3 regions of the Fusobacterium mortiferum ATCC 9817 genome follow, and region 2 is predicted to be linked to each of the others. Evidence: riboswitches for the same ligand, from Rfam matches in the RefSeq annotation. Region 2 holds a riboswitch; each other region holds the start of a gene.
What was found. Region 2 has a riboswitch for S-adenosylmethionine ahead of metF (methylenetetrahydrofolate reductase [NAD(P)H]). Riboswitches for the same ligand answer to the same signal wherever they lie in the genome.
Positions count from the first base shown of each region.

Region 1: another riboswitch for S-adenosylmethionine. It lies ahead of metK (methionine adenosyltransferase); the one in region 2 lies ahead of metF (methylenetetrahydrofolate reductase [NAD(P)H]).
Region 3: another riboswitch for S-adenosylmethionine. It lies ahead of FMAG_RS12680 (methionine ABC transporter ATP-binding protein); the one in region 2 lies ahead of metF (methylenetetrahydrofolate reductase [NAD(P)H]).

Region 1 is NZ_GL987994.1:120,898-123,176, forward strand. Features, by position in the region: gene metK (methionine adenosyltransferase) at 123-1,277, opposite strand; SAM riboswitch class I at 1,372-1,460, opposite strand; gene FMAG_RS10265 (acetate uptake transporter) at 1,513-2,184, opposite strand.
Region 2 is NZ_GL987988.1:797,111-799,389, reverse strand. Features, by position in the region: gene FMAG_RS04875 (helix-turn-helix domain-containing protein) at 1-596, opposite strand, end outside; SAM riboswitch class I at 689-775, shown strand; gene metF (methylenetetrahydrofolate reductase [NAD(P)H]) at 851-1,735, shown strand; gene FMAG_RS04865 (homocysteine S-methyltransferase family protein) at 1,725-2,279, shown strand, end outside.
Region 3 is NZ_GL987994.1:651,250-653,528, forward strand. Features, by position in the region: gene FMAG_RS12680 (methionine ABC transporter ATP-binding protein) at 1-894, opposite strand, end outside; SAM riboswitch class I at 971-1,058, opposite strand; gene mgtA (magnesium-translocating P-type ATPase) at 1,115-2,279, opposite strand, start outside.

The DNA of each region.
Region 1 (2,279 bases), on a different contig from region 2:
TAAGAATACACCTTTTTTAAAAAAAAGTCAATATTTTTTTGAAAAAATATTTTTAATTTTAATAAATAAAAAAAGAAGTTATAAAATTATAGTATATAATCTCATAACTTCTTCAAATTTTACTATTTATTTAATATAGCTTTTAATTCTTCAACTTTATTTGTTTTTTCCCAAGGAATATCTAAGTCAGTTCTTCCAATATGTCCAAATGCTGCTAAGTCTTGATATTTGAATTTTCCACTTCTTAATTCTAATGATTTTTCTATTCCTCTTGGTGTTAAATCAAATACTTTTTTAACAGCTTCAGCAAGCTCTATCTCACTTACTTTTCCTGTTCCAAATGTATCTACTTTTACTGATGTAGGTTCTACTACTCCTATTGCATAAGATAATTGTACTTCACATTTATCTGCTAAATCTGCTGCTACTATGTTTTTAGCTACCCATCTTGCTGCATAAGCTGCTGATCTGTCAACTTTTGAAGGGTCTTTTCCTGAGAATGCTCCTCCACCATGTCTGAAGTATCCACCATAAGTATCTACTATGATTTTTCTTCCAGTAAGTCCTGTATCTCCGTGTGGTCCTCCTATAACGAATCTTCCAGTTGGATTGATATGATATTTTTTAACATCAGCTGGATTTAAATTATATGCTTCAAGTACAGGTCTTATTACTTTCTCTTTAACATCAGCTTTTATTTGCTCTTGAGTTACATCAGGATTGTGTTGTACAGATAGTACTATTGTATCAACGTGGTCAATCTTTCCATTTTCATCATAAGCTAAAGTTACTTGAGCCTTAGCATCAGGTCTAGCCCATGCTAATTCTTTACTTCTAGTCATTTTAGTTAATCTTACAAGAATTTCTCTAGCTAAAACTAAAGCAAGTGGCATAAGTTCTGGAGTTTCTTTTACAGCTCCACCAAACATTATTCCTTGGTCTCCAGCTCCACCAACATCTACTCCCATAGCGATATCAGGTGATTGAGCATGTATGGCGTTTAAAACACCACAGTTAGAGTCAAATCCCATTCCTTCTCTATATCCAATTTCATCTATCTTTTTTCTAACTATATCTTGGATATCAATATAAGTAGAAGTAGTAATCTCCCCACCAACAATAACTTGTCCAGTAGTACAGAAAACTTCACAAGCTACTCTTGAACTAGGGTCATCAGCAAGACAAGCATCTAATACAGCATCAGATATTTGGTCAGATACTTTATCAGGGTGTCCAGGTGATACGAATTCAGATGTAAAATAAGTTAAATTTTTCATTTTTTATTTTCCTCCTAAAAATTAAACAAAAATATTAATAAAAAATCCCTTCACCTAGATAGATGAAGGGCTCATAAGTCAAGTCCAAGTTTCTCATCCATCTATCAGGAGTTAGCACCACACTTGTAAAAGCAGGTTGCTGAGATGTCATAGGGCCAGTCCCTCAATCTCTCTTGATGGTCTACATTTTAAATTTACAAAATATTATATCATTAAATACTAAAAAAGTCAATAATTATTTATTAAATATCTCTACTGAGATAGGAGATTTATCTAATTGTATATTATTTCTTTCACTATTTCTAAATATTCCTAATGGTTTTCCAAGTGGTAAAAATTCTCTTCCAAAAGTTTTATTCAATACATTTGCAGCAGAACCATAAAATGACATAAGAGCAATTAATAATTCTGATATAGCAGCTAACATATGAGTGTAATGATAAGCTATTCCAAAAGATGAAAGTGCTAATCCTATAAATAAGAAATCTATTAAGATAAAAATAATAAGTAATGTCTTGTTAGTTTCAATAGACCCTATTGTCATATATAGTGTAAAAATTAAATAACCTAAAAATACGAATCCAAAAGCTTTTGGGTCAGCAGCAGCTTTCATTGTTTCACCAAATACTCCAAGTTGTATCATCCAACCCATAGCCATTCCAAACCAAAAGAAAGCATATCCACCAAAGGCAGTAGTACCAAATACATTCCCATGTTTTATATCGTTTAAACAGGCTATAAGTTGTACAAAAGCTCCTAAAAATATTGCCCAAGGAATAACAAGTGATACTCCACTTACAATTCCAAATTTATTAGCTGAAGCTACGAAAGTAACAATAGCAAGTCCTAAAAGTCCAAGTGCTGAAGGATCTGCTACTTCAATTTTAACATGATTATTTTGACTCATTTTTTTCTCCTTAATTTATATAATTATAACACAAGGAGTATTTTAACTATTTTTAAAAAATTTGTCAATCAAAAACAACAAAATAATGAAAAAAA
Region 2 (2,279 bases):
GTATCTATTTTTCCTACATATTTTTTTATTACTTCTAACTCCTCTTTTTCTGTAAGATATATCTTAGATAAGAATATTATTTTATTATCTTTTATATCCAAATACTCTAAAAGTTTTAAAAGTTTGAGATGACGTAATTTCTTCTCTTTTCCCTTTATATTTATTCCATTTTCCTCTCTTACAAACTCTAACTCAAACTCTTTAAGGTACTCATTAAGAGAGATTATATCCTTTTTTATTGTAGGACGGCTTACTTTTAGATATTTTTCTATCTCTGTTATAGTAGTATTTTCACTGAATAAATACTTTATTAAAATATAATTTTCTCTCTCTTCTTTCGAGAAAATATAGTTATCTATATCAATGCTTTGTATAAACTCCTCTAACCTCTCTCTACTACTTCGCCAGTTTAATTCCCCTTTTTTTATTCCTATCTCTTGAAAAGAAAACTTTGTTAAATAATAATTTAAGTTATCAATACTATATCTTATATTTCTCTCACTTACTTCATATTTTTCAGAAAGATATCCCAATGTCAATTTTTCTTCTCTACTTAACTCTTCAAGAATATCTAACTCTTTTCTATTTAAACTCATTATATCCCCCCACTACTATTAAATCATTTTTTTGAAGGACAATCAAGTTATTGTTGACACAGAGATATTATTATGATAAAATTGACAAAATAAATCCATAGAGAGAGATTGAAGGACAGGCCTTGTGATATCTCAGCAACCTACCTTATGGTGTGGTGCTAATTCCTGATAGATGGTAATAGTATAAAGTTTTTAACTTCTTTTATCTATCAGATAAAGGAAGTTTTTTTATTATAAAACACTTGGAGGAAAATATGAAAATAAAAGAACTATTTAAACAGAAACAACCTACTATCTCTTTTGAGGTATTTCCACCTAACAAAATATATACTCTTGAAAAAGTTTATGAAGTTATAGATGAGCTTTCTCTTTTAAAACCAGACTTTATGAGTGTTACTTATGGAGCTGGTGGAAGTACTAGAAGAAACACTGTAGATATTGCTTCTAAAATAAAAAATATAAATAATATAGAAGCTCTTGCTCATTTGACTTGTATAGGAGCAACAAAAAAAGAGATTGATGAGATATTGAAAGATTTAAATAAAAATAATATAGAAAATATTATGGCTTTAAGAGGAGATATTCCACAAGAGTGTGAAAATAAAATAGGTGAGTTTTCTCATGCTAATGATTTGATAAAATACATTAAAGAATATGGAGATTTTTCTATTGGAGGAGCTTTTTATCCAGAAGGTCACCAAGAAACAAATGATTTATTAGATCTATTCAATTTAAAGACTAAAGTAGATAGTGGAACTGACTTCCTTATCTCACAGATATTTTTTGAAAATGAAAAGTTTTATGAATTTAAAGAAAAATTGGGAAAGCTTAATATAAAAACTCCACTGATAGCAGGAGTTATGCCCATAACAAATGGTAAACAAATCAGAAGAATTACCTCTATGTGTGGTTGTAGTATCCCTGAAAAATTGAAAAGGATATTAGATAGATATGAAGATAATCCAATAGCTATGAGAGAAGCAGGAATTGCTTATGCTATGGAACAGATAATAGAGCTTATCTCTGATGATATAGCAGGAATACACATATACACAATGAACAGAGTGGAAGCTTCTAAAAAAATAATGGAAAATATTGGAAATATTTTAAGAAAGAGAGATGAAAATTATGGATATTAAAAAAGAGTTACAGAAAAGAATTTTAGTATTAGATGGAGCTATGGGAACTGCTATTCAAAAATATAACTTAAACTCTGATGATTATCTCGGTAAAAAAGGTTGTAACGAGATTTTAAATATCACTCGTCCTGATATAATAAAAGATATTCATTTAAAATATATTGAAGCTGGAGCTGATATTATTGAAACAAACTCTTTTAACTGTAATAAAATCTCTCTAAATGAGTATGGGTTTTCAGAGAGAGCATATGAGATAGCTAAAAGAAGTGCCGAACTTGCCAAAGAGGTAACCACTACTAGTGAGAAAAAAATCTATATAGCTGGTTCAATAGGTCCTACAAATAAAACTCTTACTATTCCTAGTGGAAAAAATCCCTATGATAGAGATTTAGAATTTGATTATCTCAAGGAAGCATACAGTGAACAAATTGAAGGATTGATAGATGGTGGAGTAGATATACTACTTATTGAAACTATATTTGATGGTTTAAATGCTAAGTGTGCTGTTATAAGTGCTGAAGAGGTAATGAAAAGAAAAAATATA
Region 3 (2,279 bases), on a different contig from region 2:
AATATTACCAAAAAGAATACTAGCATCTATATCCAATTCCCTAGAAATTTTTGAAATATAAGCTTCCTCAGCATTTTCACCTATATATGATAGCTTTATAAAATGCTCATCAGGTTTTGAGGGTAGATTTTCAAGATATTCAGATATTTTTTTACTATTAAATATTGTAGAAAGAAATTTTTTTGTAATGTCAGCTTTTGGTCTTGAAAATACTTCTACAATATCTCCTTGTTCCTTAATTTCTCCATCTTCCATAACTATAACTCTATCACATATTTCTTTTATTACCTCCATTTGATGTGTTATTAGGATAATTGTAACTCCTAATTCTTGATTAACTTTTTTTAGAAGCTTCAGAATAGAAATTGTAGTTTCAGGGTCTAGAGCAGAAGTAGCTTCATCACACAGAATTATATCTGGTTTATTAGCAAGAGCTCTTGCTATACCTACTCTCTGTTTTTGTCCTCCAGATAGTTGAGATGGATAATTCTCCTTTTTCTCTTTTAAGTTAACTAGTTCAAGTAACTCCTCTACTCTTAAATCTATCTCCTTTTTAGATAAGTTACTTCCCTTTAATGGATAGGAGATATTTTTAGAGATGGTTCTACTTTTCATTAGATTAAAGTGTTGAAATATCATTCCTATTTTTTTTCTAATTTCTCGAAGTTCTTTATCATTTAGAGTATTTAGTGTGACTCCATTAATGATAACTTCTCCAGTAGTGGGTGGTTCTAAGAGATTTATACATCTGAGTAGTGTACTTTTACCTGCTCCAGAGTATCCTATAATCCCTACGATTTCCCCAGGATTAAAAGAGAGATTGATATTTTTCAATGCCTCTACTTTTTTTCCATTGTCATAGTAAGTCTTGCTGATGTTCTTTAGTTCAATCATAAAATCCTCCCTAGAAAAAAATTATAAAAAAAACTCTATTACCATCAAGTAATAGAGTTGGATACAAAATTAGTATCTTCCATCTGTCTGGAATTAGCACCACATCTATAAGATAGGTTGCTGAAACGTCATAGAGCCAGTCTCTCGGTTTCTCTTGATGGTTTGTTTTTTGTTGTTGGGGTAATTATATACCTGAGAATACTATTTTGTCAATATTTTTTTATAATAATTCTCTATATTTTTTGATATACTGTTTTTTAACTAGTGTAACTAGTAGCATATATCCTACTATTGTTAGGATTAAGAAGAACCAATAGATAAGTGGTAATTGAGTTAATCCTAATAGATTTCCTAAAGGAGTATATGGAATTATTGAAACAATTAAAATTCCTAACATTGTAAGTACAGTTACAGGTAAAGAAGTTATACTTTGAATAAAAGGAATTTTTGGAGTTCTTATCATATGGATAACTAGAGTTTGCGACCACATAGATTCAATAAACCAACCTGTTTGGAACATAGCTTCATAAGCTGCTCTCAATGTTTCTTGCTCAACTGGGATAGAGTTGTATAGCACTCCATTCGATACAAACATAGGACAGATTACAAAATACATCAATAAGTATGTAGTTATATCAAATATAGAACTAGTAGGTCCTATCCATAACATAAATTTTCCAATAGAGCTTGCTTCCCATTTTCTAGGAATTTTTAAAAACTCTTTATCTACATTATCCCAAGGGATAGCAGTACAAGATAGGTCATAGATTAGATTTAATAGAATTAAGTGTATGCTCATCATTGGTAAAAATGGTAAGAAAGCACTAGCAGCTAATACTGAAAACATATTACCAAAGTTAGATGAAGCAGTCATCTTAATATACTTAATCATATTAGCATAAGTTTTACGTCCCTCTATAATTCCCTCTTCTAATACCATTAAATCTTTTTCAAGTAAGATTATATCAGCAGATTCCTTAGCTATATCCACAGCTGTATCAACAGATATTCCTATATCTGCCTCTTTCATAGCAGCAGCATCATTTATTCCATCTCCCATAAATCCAACTGTATGTCCATTCTCTTTTAAGATTTGAACAATTCTAGTTTTTTGCATAGGAGATAGTTTTGCAAAGATATCTACCTTTTCAATAACAGTTGAAAGTTCTTCATCACTCATATTATCTATATCTGAGCCAAGTAAAATATTTTTACTATTAAGTCCAACTTTTCCACAAATACTTTTAGTAACTTTATCATTATCTCCAGTTAGAACCTTAGTTCTTACACCATACTCTTTTAGAGCAGCAATAGCCTTAGCAGTTGTAGGTTTAGGTGGGTCTAAGAAAGCAAGATATCCCATAAGTACCATATCTACTTCATCT